DNA from 3 places in the Pseudomonas sp. GT1P32 genome. Region 2 is predicted to be linked to each of the others. Evidence: predicted binding sites of a transcription regulator. Region 2 holds the regulator's gene; each other region holds the start of a gene.

Region 1 (5,799 bases), 3.3 Mb from region 2:
TTGAAGAACCCGGACCAGGCCACCGCGAAATTCGGCGGCATCGAGTTGGTGTAAATCACCGTGGCCACCGCGTTGGCGGTGTCGTGGAAACCGTTGACGAACTCAAAGCCCAGCGCGATCAGCAGCGCCACGCCCAGCAACAGAAACGGCGTCCAGGTGGTGACCACCGTGCCGAGTTCGCTCATGTCGTGCATCAGGCTGTACGCGGTGAACAACAGTCCACTGGCCAGCACGCCGAAGAAAATCACCAGGGTGAACAGGCCGGGTTTCTTGTCGAGCTGCGGTCTGGCGCTGCTGGCGGGCGCCTGGGCGGCGGTGTAGGAAGGAGTAGCCATGACGGACAATCCTGAGGAGGGAAGTGTGTCGGTCATGATCGTTGCTAAATATTACAGGGAGGCTGCGTTGGGTCAGTGTTTGGGGTTTTTGCTGATACCACCGATCCGAACACACACCGTCCCCTGTAGGAGCGAGGCTTGCCCGCGAAGAACGATAACGCGGTCATTCAGTTAAACCGAGGTGTTCCATTCGCGGGCAAGCCTCGCTCCTACAGGGGGTGGTGGTTGCTTAATAATCCTCGCGTTTTTTGAATGCCCAACGCCCTGCAATCACCGTAAACGTCGCGACCAAGGCCACCAGGATCCAGAACCCCTCAGGGTCCTGCGATAGCGGCACGCCCCCCACGTTCATGCCAAAAAAACCGGCAATGATGTTGATCGGCAACGCCAGCACCGTGACCACGGTCAAGGTAAACAGCGTGCGGTTGCTTTGCTCGTTGAGGTTGGCGGCAATCTCTTCCTGCAACAGCTTGATCCGCTCACCCAGCGCCGTGAGGTCGTTGATGATCAGCGCAAATTCCTCGGTGGATTTGCGCAACTCCTTTACGTCTTCCTTCTGCAACCATTGCGGCGGGCGATTGAGCAGGCGCAGCAACGAGCCCGGCTCCAGCGCCAGCAGCCGTTGCAAGCGCACCAGCACCCGGCGATTGGCGCCCAGCTCCGCGCGGTTGGTCGACAGCCGCGAGGACAGCAATTCATCTTCGATCTGATCGACGCTGAGGCTGGTCTTGCGCACGATCTGCGTCAGCACTTCGCCCTGGTCGCGCAGCAAATGCACGAGCAATTCCAGCGGCGAGCGAAAACGCTCACCGGCTTTCACCGAGGAACGCAACTTGTCCACCGAGTGCAGCGGTTGCAGGCGCGCGCTGATGATCAGCCGACTGCGCGCACACACCCACAGCGTCGACACATCCGAGGAGACCATGCTGCTGAGGTTGAACACCACGTCGTTGACCACCGCCAGCAATGCCGAATCGACATGCTCGATGCGCGTCGAACGCGAGCCTTCATGCAAGGCTTCGAAAAACTCGTCGGGCAATTCCAGATGACTTTTCATCCAGCGCTCGCACGCGGCGTGAGCGAGGTTCAGGTGCAGCCAGAGAAATTCGTCGCTGTCGTCCGATTGTTGCAGGGACCGCAGCGCCATGGCCGAATCGATTTCCCGACCGCGTTCGCCGGGACGAAAACTGAAACCGTACAGCAGACCGAACAGGTCCGGGTCGCGATGGCTTTGGTCGATGCTGTGGTTCATGAGGTCTCGCTGTGAGGAGGCGGCCTGTCGCGGGTTTCACAGGTTCACTTGAGCCGCATCATCGCAAGGCGTCTTGACAGTTTTGTGACAGCTTCGTGGAGCTGGCCAAGTGCCTTCTACCGGCTGTCGGAACCGCTCAAGAACGGCCCTGACACGCCGATCTCGTAGGAGCCGGCTTGCTGGCGATAGCGTCTGGGCAGTCGACCTATTTCCCGACTGGCCGGACGCTATCGTCGGAACGCCGCCCGCAGCAAGCCGGCTCCTACAAAGAGCATGCGTTCGACGCTGTAGACAGGGAATGTCCGGATTACTTTCACGCCACCCCAAGGCGTGCCTCATTCCTGTCACGAGTACCTTCCGATGTCTTTGCAAAAGTCCTTGAGAGCGCAAATTCTCGCCCTGTTGAGCGGCAGCCTGTTTGCGATGCTGTTGATCGCCCTGGCCTGTTTTCACTTTCTGTCGAATGGCGTTCAAAGCTACGCGAATCTCATTGACGGCCCGCTGCACACCTCTCAATTGATCGATGAAGCCAACCTTCAATTCAAGGTGCAGGTGCAGGAATGGAAAAACGTCCTGCTGCGCGGCAAGCAGCCGGCAGACCTGGACAAATACTGGAAGCAATTCGAAGACCGTCAGCGCGAGGTGCAGGGCATCCTCGGCGAACTGGCCGGGCAGAAGGGCATCGAGCCGCAACTCAAGACCCGCATCGAACGCCTGCGTGACGAGCATCGTCAGTTGGGCGCGGCATACCAGAAAGGTCGCGATGCTTACGTGGCGGCCGGTGCCGATCCAACGGCGGGCGACACCGCAGTCAAAGGTGTCGACCGTGCAGCCAGCGACCAGATGAGCGAACTGGTCAGCGAACTGCGCAAACAGGGCGTCGAGCAGTCGAAGCTGATCAGCGCCAGCGCCGATCGCACCGTGTTGTTGGGCATCATTGTGATGCTCGCTTCGGGCTTGTTGATCGGGCTGTTGAGCCTGTGGCTGGTCAACCGCAACCTGGTCGAACCGATCCGCAAATTGATCGACTACGTGGCGCAACTTAGCCAGGGCAAGTTTGCCGAACGCGTGGCCAGCACCCGTCAGGACGAGCTGGGCAAGTTAGCGGTGGCGGCCAACACTTTGCGTGATTTTCTCGCTGAAACCTTCAGCCGTTTGCAGGTCAGTGCCAAGGATCTGGACAGCGCGAGCGGTGAGCTGAATTCGATTGCCAGCCTCATGGCCAGTGGCACCAACGAGCAGTTCAACCGCACCGACCAAGTGGCCACGGCGATGAACGAAATGTCTGCCACCGCGCAAGAAGTCGCGCGCCACGCCGCCGATGCGGCACGTGCCGCCGACGATGCCGACCAGTCCGCCCAGCAGGGCGAAAAAGTCATGCAGGGCACCATCCACACCATCACACGCATGCGCGGCGAAATCGCCAACACCGCCACGGTCATCCGCCAACTGGAAACCGACAGCGGACGCATCGGCAAGGTGCTGGAAGTGATTCGCGGCATCGCCGAGCAAACCAACCTGCTGGCACTCAACGCGGCAATCGAGGCGGCGCGTGCCGGTGAGGCGGGCCGCGGTTTTGCCGTGGTGGCCGATGAAGTGCGCAGCCTCGCGCAGCGCACGGCGGCGTCGATCATCGAGATCAACCAGATCATCCAGACCGTGCAAACCGGTGCGGTGGACGCGGCCCAGGCGATAGAAAGCGGCCAGTCGCGCAGCGAAGAAAGCGTTCAGCAAGTGACTGAGGCCGGCGCCATGCTGGAGCGCATCACGCATGCCGTGGAAGCGATTCGCGACATGAACCGCCAGATCGCCACCGCCGCCGAAGAGCAGACCTCGGTCGCCGAAGACATCTCGCGCAACCTTACCGAGATCACCAGCATCGCCAGTACCAACCTCGACAACGTGCAGCGCACTGAAGCGGCCAGCCACAACCTGCACGGGTTGTCGGGGCAGTTGAACGAGGTGACGGCGCGCTTGAGCGCGTAAGGGAAATGGCTGTGTACCGGCTTGCTTACCGAGTGGGTACACAGTCGATCTCAAGTCCGCTGACCCGATGTCGATGATGAGCGTATACCCATCACCTCAATGGAAAACGCCATGGTTAACATCTCGTCTGTTTCGATCATCCAGCCCGTCGCCACTGCTTCGGCCAAAGCCACAGCAAGCACTGACGACACGTCTGTCACCGCCAGCGCCGAGGCGTCCAGCGACACCACCAAGGTGTCCGCCGACGGCGCACCGGCGGCGAGTGGCGGCAGCTCCAGCAGCAGCGAAGAATCGGATTCGGTGAAAGCCCTGCGCAAGCAGATCGCCGAGCTGCAAAAGCAATTGCAGGAACAACAGCAACAACTGCAAGCGGCCCAGGCCAAACAGGAAAGTGCAGACGCCAAGGCCGCCGATGTGGCGGCGGCTCAGTCGCAGATTGCGACGACCTCCGGTTCGTTGCAGACCGCAACGGCGGCGTTGTTGGCGGCGTTGCAGGAAGAAGGCAGCAGCACTGCGGGATCGATGGTCAGTACGTCGGCCTGATTCGAAAACACAAAAAAGCCGCACGATCCGAAAATCGTGCGGCTTTTTCTATGCGCGTATCAGGTGTCTTGTTTGTTCTTCAGGACTTCGCCAGTGGCGGCGTTCAAGTCCACGTCCCACTCAATGTTTTTGGCATCACGCAGTTCAACTTCGTACTCGTAGATGTTGGAGTGTTTGTCGAGGTCGCTGTCAGTGATCGTGGCGCCCGGGTGCAACTTCAGAACGATCTGGTTCAGCTCTTCCAGCGGCTTGATCTTGCCGTCTTTGACCAGCTGTGGGATCTGATCGACAGGAACATCAGCCGCCTGGGCCAGGCCAGCAGTGAGGGTCAGGGCGGCAGCGGTGAACAGGGCAGTCAAAGTCTTCATGAGGTTCTTTCCTTGGGGTGATCTGTTTAAGTGGGATCAGACTAGCTTCCAGACCTTAACTGACCCTTAAAAACGCGCTGGAGTTCGATTGCGTCGTTTGTTCAATTGCACCACCCGGCGACGTTTCATGCTGTGACCTCAATCAATCGAGGTGCTTATGAAACGAATCGTCGCGCGGATCTACGCGCCATTGTTTTGGGCCGGGTTCATCGGTGTCGGGGTATGGTTGGTGGGCTACATCAGGTTGTCACCGGGCTGGTTGTTGCCTGTATTTCTGACCGCCCTGGCAGTGTCGTTCCTGGCCGAGTGGGCCTTGCCCTATGAAGTGCGTTGGAATCGTTCAGCCGGTGATCGCGCCCGTGACATCGTTCACGGGCTGGTCAACGAGACGTTGAATGCGCTCGGTCTGCTGGCGTTACCAGGTCTGGTAGCGTTGCTGTCGTTCGATGGCGCATGGCCAAGGGAGTGGCCGCTGTGGCTGCAACTGGCGCTGGCGATTTTTATCGCCGATGGCGGGCTCAGCCTGATGCATTACGCCAGCCATCGCGTGAAGGGATTGTGGCGTTTGCATGCGGTGCATCATAGCGTTGAACGGCTCTACGGCTTCAACGGGTTGATGAAGCATCCGTTGCATCAATTGCTGGAAGCTTCGGCCGGACTCTTGCCCTTGTTACTGCTCGGTATCCCGCCGGACGTGGCGGCACTGCTGGTATTCGCCATCGCCATCCAGTTGTTGCTGCAGCATTCCAATGTCGATATGCAGCTGGGGCCGTTGCGTCGAGTGTTCGCCTGGGCGCCGGTCCACCGTTTTCATCACATGAAATACGGACGTGCAGGTGATGTGAATTTCGGGTTGTTTTTCAACTGTTGGGACCTGTTGCTGGGCACCGGGTTTTACACCACAGACCATGAGATTCGTCACGGCGATTTGGGCATCGGCAGTCGTCCGGACTTTCCTCGGGGTTATGTGGCGCAATTGCGCGATCCATTTACTTCGGTGAAGTTGAGCGAAGAGCCAGCGGTGCCTGAGCCGTTGCGGCGCTAATCCAGCAAGCGCAAGTCGATGTGGTGCAGCGCCTGGCGCGCGGTCACGCCAAAGAGTTTTTTCAGGCTTCTGGAGAAGTGCGCCGAATCGGCAAACCCGGCTTCGTGCGCGGCCTCGGTCACCGTGCTGCCATTGAGGATCAGCACCATCGCCAACCGCACCCGCCGCCACACCACCAGCCGACGAATCGGCAGGCCGAGCTGGCTGGCGAACAGGCGTTGCAATTGACTCAACGACAGGTGCGCTTCAGCGGCCAAGGCACTGGCCGGG
Region 2 (5,799 bases):
GGCCGGTCGCGGCATCAAATCAAAAAATTATCTGGTTCTGGCAACCACCAGCCAGAAACAGGTTCTAACCGCCGCTTATCACAGTTACAAGCGCTGCGGGCTCGCTGGCTGCATCCTGACTAAACTGGATGAGACGGCAAGCCTGGGCGAGGTGTTGAGCCTGGCGATCAGTCATGAATTGCCGGTGGCTTACCTGACTGATGGACCGCGTATTCCGGATGATCTGCATCTGCCGCGTCGTCATCAGTTGGTCAGTCGCGCCGTCAGCGTGCAAATGCAGGAAGAACCCAGCGAAGAAGCCATGGCTGACATGTTCGCTGATATTTATCACAGCCCGACCAAGCAGGTTGGCTGAGGTATTAATGAACAGTTTTTGTACCTACATCGATGGTCTGCCATGCATTGTTCAGTTGATGAACGCGCAGCCAGTAATGTGGCCTCCGTCTATGCAAGACAAGGTAAAGAAATAACATGGGCAGCATGCATCCCGTACAGGTGATCGCGGTGACCGGCGGCAAAGGTGGCGTCGGGAAGACTAACGTGTCAGTGAACTTGTCCCTGGCTCTAGCTGAGCTCGGCCGGCGCGTCATGCTGCTGGACGCCGATCTGGGGCTGGCGAATGTCGACGTCCTGCTGGGACTGACACCCAAACGTACCCTGGCCGACGTCATCGAAGGCCGCTGTGAGCTGCGCGACGTGTTGTTGCAGGGGCCAGGCGGCATCCGCATCGTCCCGGCCGCGTCCGGCACTCAAAGCATGGTTCATCTGAGTCCGGCCCAGCATGCCGGCCTGATCCAGGCGTTCAGCGATATCGGCGACAACCTCGACGTGCTCGTGATCGACACCGCTGCGGGTATTGGTGACTCGGTAGTCAGTTTTGTTCGCGCCGCGCAAGAAGTCTTGCTGGTGGTCTGCGACGAGCCGACTTCGATCACGGATGCCTACGCCCTGATCAAACTGCTCAACCGCGACTACGGCATGAACCGCTTCCGCGTCCTGGCCAACATGGCCCAGAGCCCGCAGGAAGGCCGCAACCTGTTCGCCAAGTTGACCAAGGTCACGGACCGCTTCCTCGACGTCGCCTTACAATACGTCGGTGCGGTGCCGTACGACGAAAGCGTGCGCAAGGCTGTGCAGAAACAGCGCGCGGTCTATGAAGCCTTCCCTCGTTCCAAGTGCTCCCTGGCTTTCAAGGCCATCGCACAAAAAGTCGATACCTGGCCGCTGCCTGCCAACCCGCGCGGGCACCTGGAGTTTTTCGTCGAGCGCCTCGTGCAACAAACGGCAGGACCCGTGCTATGACAGCCAGCGGTTACAACCTCTACAAGAAGTCGGCGCGTGACGCGCAGTACGAGCTGATCGAGCGTTACGCGCCACTGGTCAAACGCATTGCTTACCACCTGCTGGCGCGACTGCCAGCCAGTGTCCAGGTCGAAGACCTGATCCAGGCCGGGATGATCGGCCTGCTTGAAGTATCCACCAAATATGACGCCAGCAAAGGCGCGAGTTTCGAGACGTACGCGGGCATCCGGATCCGCGGCGCCATGCTTGATGAAGTGCGCAAAGGGGACTGGGCGCCACGTTCGGTCCACCGCAATACCCGCATGGTCAGCGACGCAATTCGCTCGATTGAAGCTAAAACCGGCCGTGACGCTAAAGATCACGAAGTTGCGGCCGAACTCCAATTGAGTCTCGACGATTACTACGGGATTTTGAACGACACCCTGGGCAGCCGCTTGTTCAGTTTCGACGACCTGTTGCAGGACGGCGAACACGAAGGGCTGCATGAGGATGGCGCGAGTGCTCATCTCGAGCCGTCGCGCGATCTGGAAGATGAACGCTTCCAGGCAGCGCTGGCGGACGCGATTGCCAATTTGCCGGAGCGTGAGCGACTGGTGTTGGCGCTGTACTACGACGAAGAGTTGAATCTCAAGGAAATCGGTGAGGTCCTGGGGGTCAGCGAATCTCGGGTCAGCCAGTTACACAGCCAGTGCGCGGCCCGTTTGCGGGGGCGTTTGGGGGAGTGGCGAGCGCGCTGAAGGCAGTGTGGGGACACTGCGAACTTGGCTGGTGTGGTGTTGAACTGCACCGGTCTCGATCTGTTGTGCTCCAGACAGTCATTGAGTGCTTTGCCGGATTGATTGAAATGGCGCGTCCAGGTGCTGGGCGCGTTTAAGTCTGCTTGGAGGTCGAATTGGACAAGAACATGAAAATCCTCATCGTTGATGACTTCTCAACGATGCGGCGGATCATAAAAAACCTGTTGCGTGACCTTGGGTTCACCAACACGGTCGAGGCCGACGATGGCATTACTGCCATTCCGGTTCTCAACAGCGGAAGCATCGACTTTCTGGTAACAGACTGGAACATGCCTGGCATGACCGGTATCGATCTGCTGCGCCACGTGCGCGCCGATGAAAAGCTCAAGCACCTGCCGGTGCTGATGGTGACCGCTGAAGCCAAGCGCGAGCAGATCATTGAAGCGGCCCAGGCCGGCGTAAACGGCTATGTGGTCAAACCCTTCACGGCCCAGGCGTTGAAAGAAAAAATCGAGAAGATTTTCGAACGCATCGGTTGAGAAACTGCGCCACGGGGAAGCTATGGACCAAAACGAATCTTCACAGGGCGATTTTGAATCGACCCTGAAAAAACACGCGGTCGAACTGGTCGAAAGCCTTGAAAAAGGCAAGTTCGGCGACGCTGTGCAACTGATCCATGAGCTCAACCAGACCCGTGACCGCGGCCTGTATCAGGAAGTGGGCAAGCTCACCCGCGAGCTGCACAGTGCGATCGTCAATTTTCAGATTGACCCGCACATGCCGCAAGCCGAGGAAGTGTCCCAGATCACAGATGCCACCGAGCGTCTGGGTTACGTTGTCAAGCTGACAGAGGCCGCAGCCAACCGCACCATGGATCTGGTCGAAAACTCCACGCCGCTGGTCAACAGCCTGAGCGATGAAGCTCAGGCGCTGAGCACGGACTGGGGGCGGTTCATGCGTCGCGAAGTCGGGGCTGAGGAGTTTCGTGAACTGGCACGGCGTGTCGATGGTTTCCTGACACGCAGCAGCGTGGACAACCGTGCGGTGTCGAGCAACCTCAACGACATTCTGCTCGCTCAGGATTATCAGGACCTCACCGGTCAAGTGATCAAGCGTGTGACCCAATTGGTCACCGAAGTTGAAAGCAACCTGCTCAAGCTCGTGCTTATGGCCAGTCAGGTGGACCGCTTTGCGGGCATCGAACATGACCGTGAAGCGATGCTTGCAGAAAAAGATCCGCAAAAACATCTCTCTCAGGGTGAAGGTCCGCAGATTCATGCCGATAAAAGAGAAGATGTTGTGTCCGGTCAGGACGATGTGGACGATTTGTTATCCAGCCTGGGATTCTAGAGTTTTAGCATTTTAGGTTTTTTAGGTTTTTAGACCTTAGGAGCACCCCCTTAATGAGCTTCGGCGCCGATGAAGAGATCCTTCAGGATTTCCTGGTTGAGGCCGGCGAGATTCTAGAGCAACTGTCCGAACAGCTGGTCGAGCTTGAAAGCCGACCGGATGATGCGGACTTGCTCAATGCAATTTTTCGCGGTTTTCACACTGTAAAAGGGGGCGCCGGCTTCCTCCAGCTCAACGAGCTGGTGGAGTGCTGTCACATCGCCGAGAACGTGTTTGACATCCTGCGCAAGGGTGAACGTCGCGTCGACTCGGAATTGATGGACGTGGTTCTCGAAGCGCTGGACGCGGTGAACAGCATGTTCAGCGAAGTCCGCGAGCGCGGCCCGATAACGGCCGCCACGCCTGAATTGCTTGCCGCCCTGGCCCGTCTGGCCGAGCCGCAAACCGCCGATCAAGCCGCACCTGTGGCTGAAGTGGTGGAAGAACCGGCTGCCGAAGCCGAATCAGGCGACATCACCGATAACGAATTCGAACAACTGCTGGACTCGCTGAACGCCGTCAAGGCTCAGGCTGAGGCCCCGGCCGCTGTTCCGCTGCCGGCCGGCGATGCCGCGACCAGCGATGAAATCACCGATGCCGAGTTCGAGTCATTGCTCGATCAGTTGCACGGCAAAGGCCAGTTCGCCGTCGACGCGGTGGCAACACCCGCTGCGCCTGCCGCACCGGCTGCGCCGAAAGCGCCAGGTGACAGTTCCGACATTACCGACGATGAGTTCGAAGCACTGCTCGATCAGCTGCACGGCAAGGGCAACTTTGCGGTCGACGCGCTGGAATCGGCCATTGCCTCGGTACCGACCCCGGCTGTGCCAACCGCAGCAGCGGCTGGCGGTGATCTGATCTCGGATCACGAGTTCGAATCGCTGCTCGACGAATTGCATGGCAAAGGCAAGTTCACTGAAGTCGGCACCGGTTCCGCCGCCTCCTCGGTAGCAACGCCCGTCGCCAAGGCCCCGGCACCTGTCGCCAAGGCGCCCGAGCCAAAAGCCGAAGCAGCGAAGCCTGCTGCCGCCGCTGCACCGAAACCTGCCGCCGCCGCTGCTGCACCGGCGCCTGCCCGCGCCGCTGCCGCGCCGCCTGCGGAAAAACCGGCCAGCGAAGCCGAGACCACCGTGCGGGTCGACACCGCGCGTCTCGACGAAATCATGAACATGGTCGGCGAGTTGGTACTGGTGCGTAACCGCCTGGTTCGCCTGGGTGCCAATAGCGCCGATGAAGCCATGTCCAAAGCCGTGTCGAACCTCGACGTGGTCACGGCCGACCTGCAAACCGCGGTCATGAAGACCCGGATGCAACCGATCAAGAAAGTCTTCGGGCGCTTCCCGCGCCTGGTTCGCGACCTGGCTCGCCAGCTCAAGAAAGAGATCAACCTGGAGTTGGTCGGCGAAGAAACCGACCTCGACAAAAACCTTGTCGAGGCCCTGGCCGACCCGCTGGTCCACTTGGTGCGCAACTCGGTCGACCACGGTATCGAAGAGCCGGCCGATCGCGAAGCGATGGGCAAACCGCGCAGCGGCAAAGTGATTTTGTCCGCTGAACAGGAAGGCGACCACATCCTGCTGTCCATCTCCGATGACGGCAAGGGCATGGACGCCGACGTGTTGCGCGGCATCGCGGTGAAGAAAGGTTTGATGGACAAGGATGCGGCGGACCGCCTCAGCGAGTCGGACTGCTTCAACCTGATCTTCGCACCGGGTTTCTCGACCAAGACCGAGATCTCCGACGTGTCGGGTCGTGGCGTGGGCATGGACGTGGTGAAAACCAAGATCGCCCAGCTCAACGGCACCATCAATATCTACTCGACCAAGGGCAAGGGCTCGAAGATCGTCATCAAGGTCCCGTTGACCCTGGCGATCATGCCGACGCTGATGGTCATGCTCGGCAACCAGGCGTTCGCGTTCCCACTGGTGAACGTCAACGAGATCTTCCACCTCGACCTGTCGACCACCAACGTGGTGGACGGCCAGGAAGTGGTGATCGTGCGGGACAAGGCGCTGCCACTGTTCTACCTCAAGCGCTGGCTGGTCAGCTCCGCCGCTCACGAAGAGCAGCGCGAAGGCCATGTGGTGATCCTTTCGGTGGGCACCCAGCGGATCGGCTTCGTTGTCGATCAACTGGTCGGCCAGGAAGAAGTGGTCATCAAGCCATTGGGCAAAATGCTCCAGGGAACCCCGGGCATGTCGGGCGCCACCATCACCGGTGACGGTCGCATTGCGCTGATTCTCGATGTTCCGAGCATGCTCAAGCGTTACGCCGCACGGCGTATTTGATTCTGGGGGAGCGGGGCGACGAAGCCTCGCCCCCGCCTAACGGAGTGTTTATGGTAGTCAAAGTCCTGGTGGTGGACGATTCG
Region 3 (5,799 bases), 2.7 Mb from region 2:
ACGAACAAGAAGCGTTCGATAACGTGAAAGCCAACTACGAAGCCAATGGCAAGAAAATGCCAAAAGGCCTGTTCGAACACCTGAAAGATCAAGACGGCGCCTAAGTCTCAATAAAAAAGCCGCGCTTTTCCTTCGAAAAGCGCGGCTTTTTCATGTCCGGCACATTTACACCCGAAAACGCTGCACCATCCCCTGCAACGCATTGGCCAGTTTCGATAGCTCGTGGCTGGAGGCACTGGTCTGATCCGCGCCGGTAGCGGAACGCACCGACAGATCACGAATGTTCACCAGATTGCGATCCACCTCCCGGGCCACTTGGGCCTGTTCTTCAGCGGCACTGGCAATCACCAGATTGCGCTCGTGAATCTCGTGGACCGAGGCGGTGATGGTCTGCAACGCGTCGCCAGCCCGCTCGGCCAGCACCAGCGTACTGGCGGCACGGGAAGCGCTGGCATTCATCGAGTCCAGCGCCAGGCTCGAGCCGCTGCGCATGCCCTGGACCATTTGTTCGATTTCCTGGGTCGATTGCTGCGTGCGATGCGCCAGTGCACGCACTTCATCGGCCACCACCGCAAAACCGCGCCCGCTTTCACCCGCACGCGCCGCTTCAATTGCAGCGTTGAGCGCCAACAGATTGGTTTGCTCGGCAATGGCCCGAATCACATCCAGCACCTTACCGATGTCCTGAGACTGATTGGCCAGCGACTGCACCAACTCGCCGGTGTGCTGCACATCATTGGCCAGGGCGCTGATGGCACTCGCGGTTTCGCTGACCCGCTCCTGCCCCAGATGCGCCGACTCGCTGGACTGGCGAGTGGCATCGGAAGTCGACACTGCGTTGCGCGCAACTTCTTCGACGGCGGAGGTCATTTCGTTGACCGCCGTGGCGGCTTGCTCAATCTCGTTGTTCTGTTGTTGCAGGCCCTGGGTGCTGTCGAGGGTGACGGCGTTCAGCTCATCTGCCGCCGTGGCCAGTTGCGTCGCCGAGCCACTGATGGCTTGCAGGGTTTCCCGCAGGTTCTGCTGCATGGTCGCCAGCGCCTTGAGCAAACGGCTCACTTCGTCATTGCCATGGGTCGCGATAGGTCGGGTCAAATCGCCCTGCGCCACGCTTTCCGCCGCACTCAAGGCTTCGTTCAGCGGACGGACGATGCTGCGAGTCAGCAACATCGCCAGGCCGACAGTCGCCAACGCCGCGAGCGCGATGAACAGGCTGACGATGGACCGCGAGGTTTCGTAGTGCGCTGCGGATTTCTGGCTTTCAACGGCGACCTGTTTGGCGAACAGTTCCGCCAGGTCATTGAGCTGCTTGCCGGAACCATCGACCACGGTTTTCATGTCGATCAACAGCAGTTTGGTCAGCTCGTCACGGCGACCTTGCTCGGCCAGGGTGAACGACTGGGCAATGCCGGTGCGATAGGCGGCGAAGGTGGTTTTGAACTGGTCATACAAGGCCTGACCTTCAGCGGTGTCGACCAACTTGTCGTAAGCCGCAATCTTCTCGCTCAGTTCCTTGTCGCGGGTGTCCATCTGGCCGCGGTAGGTTGGAATGTTCTTTGGGTCTTGATCCAGTGCCATGCGCAGGGAAATGGTACGGATGCGCAGCATCAGTTCGCGGATCTCGTCACCACCACGGATGCTCGGCAGCCATTGTTTCTCCACCGCCACCTCGCTCTCGCGAATGCTCGACATCTGCCCCAGGGCAAATATTCCAAGCAACGCCACCAGCACGGCAATCAAGGCAAAACCCAGCGCAGCACGAGGGGCAATATTCAGCTGACGAAGAAACATAACGAGTGCCTTTCTTGTTGTTGGCTTGAATGAGAGGTCGCGAGTGCGCCCCGACAGCTCGTTATCGGCTAGTTGTACGATGACTTGAAAGGATTCGGCTTTTTAAAAGGCAAAAAAAATCCCCGTATCTTTCGATACGAGGATTTTTAATATGGTCGGGGTAAGGGGATTCGAACTCCTGACATCCTGCTCCCAAAGCAGGCGCGCTACCGGACTGCGCTATACCCCGGTAAAAAAAAGGCACCTTTTAAAGGCGCCTTCTTCGATCAGCGCTTTTGGCCTCTGATCTTAAGATTCGATTCCAGCGCTAACTGGTTTCAAAAATGGTGGGTCGTGTGGGATTCGAACCTACGACCAATTGGTTAAAAGCCAACTGCTCTACCAACTGAGCTAACGACCCAAAAATGGTCGGGGTAAGGGGATTCGAACTCCTGACATCCTGCTCCCAAAGCAGGCGCGCTACCGGACTGCGCTATACCCCGGTTTGAAATTGGCTCCGTGACCAGGACTCGAACCTGGGACCCAATGATTAACAGTCATTTGCTCTACCGACTGAGCTATCACGGAACTACATATTTCAATTTACAACGGTGAAGCTTTACTGCGTTCTCTTCGACCCGTTCGCATCGCTGCGTTCGTGTGTCTGAGGCGCGCTATTCTACAATCTTAAGCACCTCTGTCAACCCCCTAAATTGCATTCAAGTTAATGATTTGCAACTTATTTCAGATTCCTGCTTGGGGAGCAGAAACCCTTCCGGGTGACTTACTGCGGGGCGCACTTTACAAGCCTTTTCCTTTGAGTTCAACAACCTGACGAAAAAAAGGCCTCGCAACGCGAGGCCTCTTCAGTTTTGTTGCTAACGCGGATCAGGCGAAGACGATTTCGTCGTTTTCCACCACACCCTTGGCGGTATCGCCGGGCATGAAACGACCCGACAAAATCAGCTGCGCCAGCGGGTTTTCGATCCAGCGCTGAATCGCACGTTTCAGTGGCCGTGCGCCGTACACCGGGTCGTAGCCAACCGCGATCAGCTTGTCCATGGCCTCAGGGCTGAGCTCCAGTTTCAGTTCGCGCTCAGTCAGGCGACTGCGCAGACGACCCAACTGGATCTCGGTAATGCCCGCAATCTGATCCCGCGCCAATGGTTCGAAGATCACCACTTCGTCGACCCGGTTGATGAACTCCGGCCGGAAGTGCGTGGAAATCGCATCCATCACCGCTGCGCGCTGAGCCTCACGATCACCGACCAGTTCCTGGATCTGTACCGAGCCCAGGTTGGAGGTCATGACGATCACGGTGTTCTTGAAATCCACCGTGCGGCCATGGCTGTCGGTCAGGCGGCCATCTTCCAGCACTTGCAGCAAGATGTTGAACACATCCGGGTGGGCCTTCTCGACCTCATCCAGCAGGATCACCGAATAAGGCTTGCGACGCACCGCCTCGGTCAGGTAACCGCCCTCTTCATACCCTACGTAGCCTGGTGGCGCACCGATCAACCGGGCCACGGAATGTTTCTCCATGAACTCGGACATGTCGATCCGCACCATCGCCTCTTCGGTATCAAAGAGGAACTCGGCCAACGCCTTGCACAACTCGGTTTTACCGACACCGGTCGGGCCGAGGAACATGAACGAACCGCTCGGACGATTCGGGTCGGACAAACCGGCCCGCGAACGACGCACCGCGTTGGAAACCGCGATCACCGCTTCGTCCTGACCGATCACGCGCTGATGCAACAGGCCTTCCATCTTCATCAGCTTGTCGCGCTCGCCTTCGAGCATTTTCGACACGGGGATGCCGGTCCACTTCGAGACGACTTCGGCGATTTCTTCCTCGGTCACCTTGCTGCGCAGCAACTGGTTTTCGCTTTTGCCATGCTGGTCGACCATTTGCAGGCTGCGCTCCAGATCCGGGATCACCCCGTATTGCAGCTCGGCCATGCGGTTCAGGTCGCCTTTACGGCGGGCGGCTTCCAGTTCCTGGCGGGATTGTTCGATTTTCTGCTGGATCTGCGCAGAACCCTGGACTTCGGCTTTTTCCGAGTTCCAGATTTCTTCGAGGTCCGAATACTCACGCTCATGACGAACGATTTCTTCCTGGAGTTTTTCCAGACGCTTGATCGCCGCTTCATCGCTCTCTTTCTTCAGCGCCTGGGATTCCACCTTCAGCTGAATCAGACGACGCTCAAGACGGTCCAGCACTTCCGGCTTGGAGTCGATCTCCATGCGGATGCGGCTGGCGGCTTCGTCGATCAGGTCGATGGCCTTGTCCGGCAACTGACGATCGGTAATGTAGCGATGACTCAGTTTGGCCGCGGCGATGATCGCGCCGTCGGTGATCGCCACTTTGTGGTGAACTTCATAACGCTCTTTCAGGCCACGCAGAATGGCGATGGTGTCTTCTTCGCTCGGTTCGTCCACCAACACTTTCTGGAAGCGCCGCTCGAGGGCCGCGTCCTTCTCTATATATTGACGGTACTCGTTGAGCGTGGTCGCGCCGACGCAGTGCAACTCGCCACGGGCCAACGCAGGTTTGAGCATGTTGCCCGCATCCATCGAGCCTTCGCCTTTACCGGCGCCGACCATGGTGTGCAGTTCGTCGATAAACAGAATGATCTGCCCTTCCTGCTTCGACAGTTCGTTGAGCAGGGATTTCAGGCGCTCTTCAAACTCGCCACGGTACTTGGCACCGGCAATCAGCGCGCCCATGTCCAGGGACAGCAGGCGTTTGCCTTTCAGGCCATCCGGCACTTCGCCGTTGATGATGCGCTGGGCCAGGCCTTCGGCGATGGCGGTTTTACCCACGCCAGGCTCACCGATCAGCACCGGGTTGTTCTTGGTGCGGCGTTGCAGCACCTGAATGGTCCGGCGAATTTCGTCGTCACGACCGATTACCGGATCGAGTTTGCCGTCTTCGGCGCGCTTGGTCAGGTCGACGGTGTATTTATCCAGCGCCTGACGCGACTCTTCGTGGTTGGCGTCGTTGACCGCTTCGCCGCCACGCAGGTTGTTGATCGCGTTTTCCAGGGCTTTTTTGCTGACGCCCTGACCGAGCAACAATTTGCCGAGTTTGTTGTTCTCGTCCATGGCGGCGAGCAGCACCAGCTCACTGGAAATGAACTGATCGCCCTTCTGCTGGGCCAGGCGATCCGCCTGATTGAGCAGACGCGCCAAGTCCTGCGACATGTTGACGTCGCCGGTCGGGTTCTGGATTTTTGGCAGCTGGTCGAGCTCTTTGGTCAGCTCTTTACGCAGGCTGTTGACGTCAAAACCAACCTGCATCAACAGGGGTTTGATCGAACCACCCTGCTGTTCAAGCATGGCTTGCATCAAGTGCGCCGGTTCAATACCGGGATGGTCAAGGCCGACGGCCAGCGATTGGGCGTCGGATAGAGCTAACTGCAATTTGCTGGTTAAACGATCTATACGCATGGGTCACCTTCCTTTTGAGCAGGCCGGACCTATAAAACATCCTGAATGAAGAAACCTGCCAGATACCGCTATAGATGTGGTCGATTCTGGGAGTTTCAAGCGTCGTGACGTTGATGCAGGTCAGGGAAGTCTAGCGATCCAACCAGACAAGGGAGGCAAACCGACCGGTGCGAGGGCTGCGGCGGTAAGAAAAGAAGCGGGGATCGGTCACGGTGCAGAAACCGCCACCATAAACAGCAGTGACACCACGAGCCGCCAGACGCAAACGCGCCAGCTCATAGATGTCAGCCATGAATTTGCCAGCGTTTTGGCTTGGGACGAAGGCTTTGGCGGATTCGGGCAATTGCTCGATGAAGGTATCCCGTACTTCCGGGCCGACTTCAAAGGCTTGCGGGCCAATGGCCGGACCGAGCCAGACCAGCACGTCTTCCGAGGGCACGGCCAGCGCATCGAGCGTCGCTTCGAGCACGCCCGCCGCCAACCCGCGCCAACCGGCGTGGGCGGCAGCGACGCGAGTGCCGGCACGGTCGCAAAACAACGCGGGCAGGCAATCAGCCGTCATCGCCGCGCAGGCAA

The links. The regulator FliA, encoded in region 2, starts transcription of late flagellar genes. The targets are predictions, from matches to a motif close to CTAAAGTTTNNNNNNNNNNNGCCGNTAA.
Region 1: ACYZUC_RS27245 (methyl-accepting chemotaxis protein) is a predicted target of FliA. The motif match lies at 1,723-1,750, and genes of this name have one in related genera.
Region 3: ACYZUC_RS24605 (methyl-accepting chemotaxis protein) is a predicted target of FliA. The motif match lies at 1,853-1,880, and genes of this name have one in related genera.

What each region holds. Positions count from the first base shown of each region.
Region 1 covers NZ_CM142704.1:5,946,483-5,952,281, forward strand. The annotation lists gene ACYZUC_RS27235 (inorganic phosphate transporter) at 1-335, opposite strand, end outside; gene ACYZUC_RS27240 (transporter) at 565-1,587, opposite strand; gene ACYZUC_RS27245 (methyl-accepting chemotaxis protein) at 1,948-3,573, shown strand; gene ACYZUC_RS27250 (hypothetical protein) at 3,685-4,116, shown strand; gene ACYZUC_RS27255 (PepSY domain-containing protein) at 4,176-4,484, opposite strand; gene ACYZUC_RS27260 (sterol desaturase family protein) at 4,642-5,529, shown strand; gene ACYZUC_RS27265 (helix-turn-helix transcriptional regulator) at 5,526-5,799, opposite strand, start outside.
Region 2 covers NZ_CM142704.1:2,624,393-2,630,191, reverse strand. The annotation lists gene flhF (flagellar biosynthesis protein FlhF) at 1-355, shown strand, start outside; gene fleN (flagellar synthesis regulator FleN) at 472-1,302, shown strand; gene fliA (RNA polymerase sigma factor FliA) at 1,299-2,039, shown strand; gene ACYZUC_RS12040 (chemotaxis response regulator CheY) at 2,207-2,578, shown strand; gene ACYZUC_RS12035 (protein phosphatase CheZ) at 2,601-3,389, shown strand; gene ACYZUC_RS12030 (chemotaxis protein CheA) at 3,443-5,716, shown strand; gene ACYZUC_RS12025 (protein-glutamate methylesterase/protein-glutamine glutaminase) at 5,767-5,799, shown strand, end outside.
Region 3 covers NZ_CM142704.1:5,361,287-5,367,085, reverse strand. The annotation lists gene ACYZUC_RS24610 (HvfA family oxazolone/thioamide-modified RiPP metallophore) at 1-104, shown strand, start outside; gene ACYZUC_RS24605 (methyl-accepting chemotaxis protein) at 166-1,791, opposite strand; tRNA gene ACYZUC_RS24600 (tRNA-Pro) at 1,944-2,020, opposite strand; tRNA gene ACYZUC_RS24595 (tRNA-Lys) at 2,116-2,191, opposite strand; tRNA gene ACYZUC_RS24590 (tRNA-Pro) at 2,197-2,273, opposite strand; tRNA gene ACYZUC_RS24585 (tRNA-Asn) at 2,283-2,358, opposite strand; gene clpB (ATP-dependent chaperone ClpB) at 2,659-5,223, opposite strand; gene pgeF (peptidoglycan editing factor PgeF) at 5,354-5,799, opposite strand, start outside.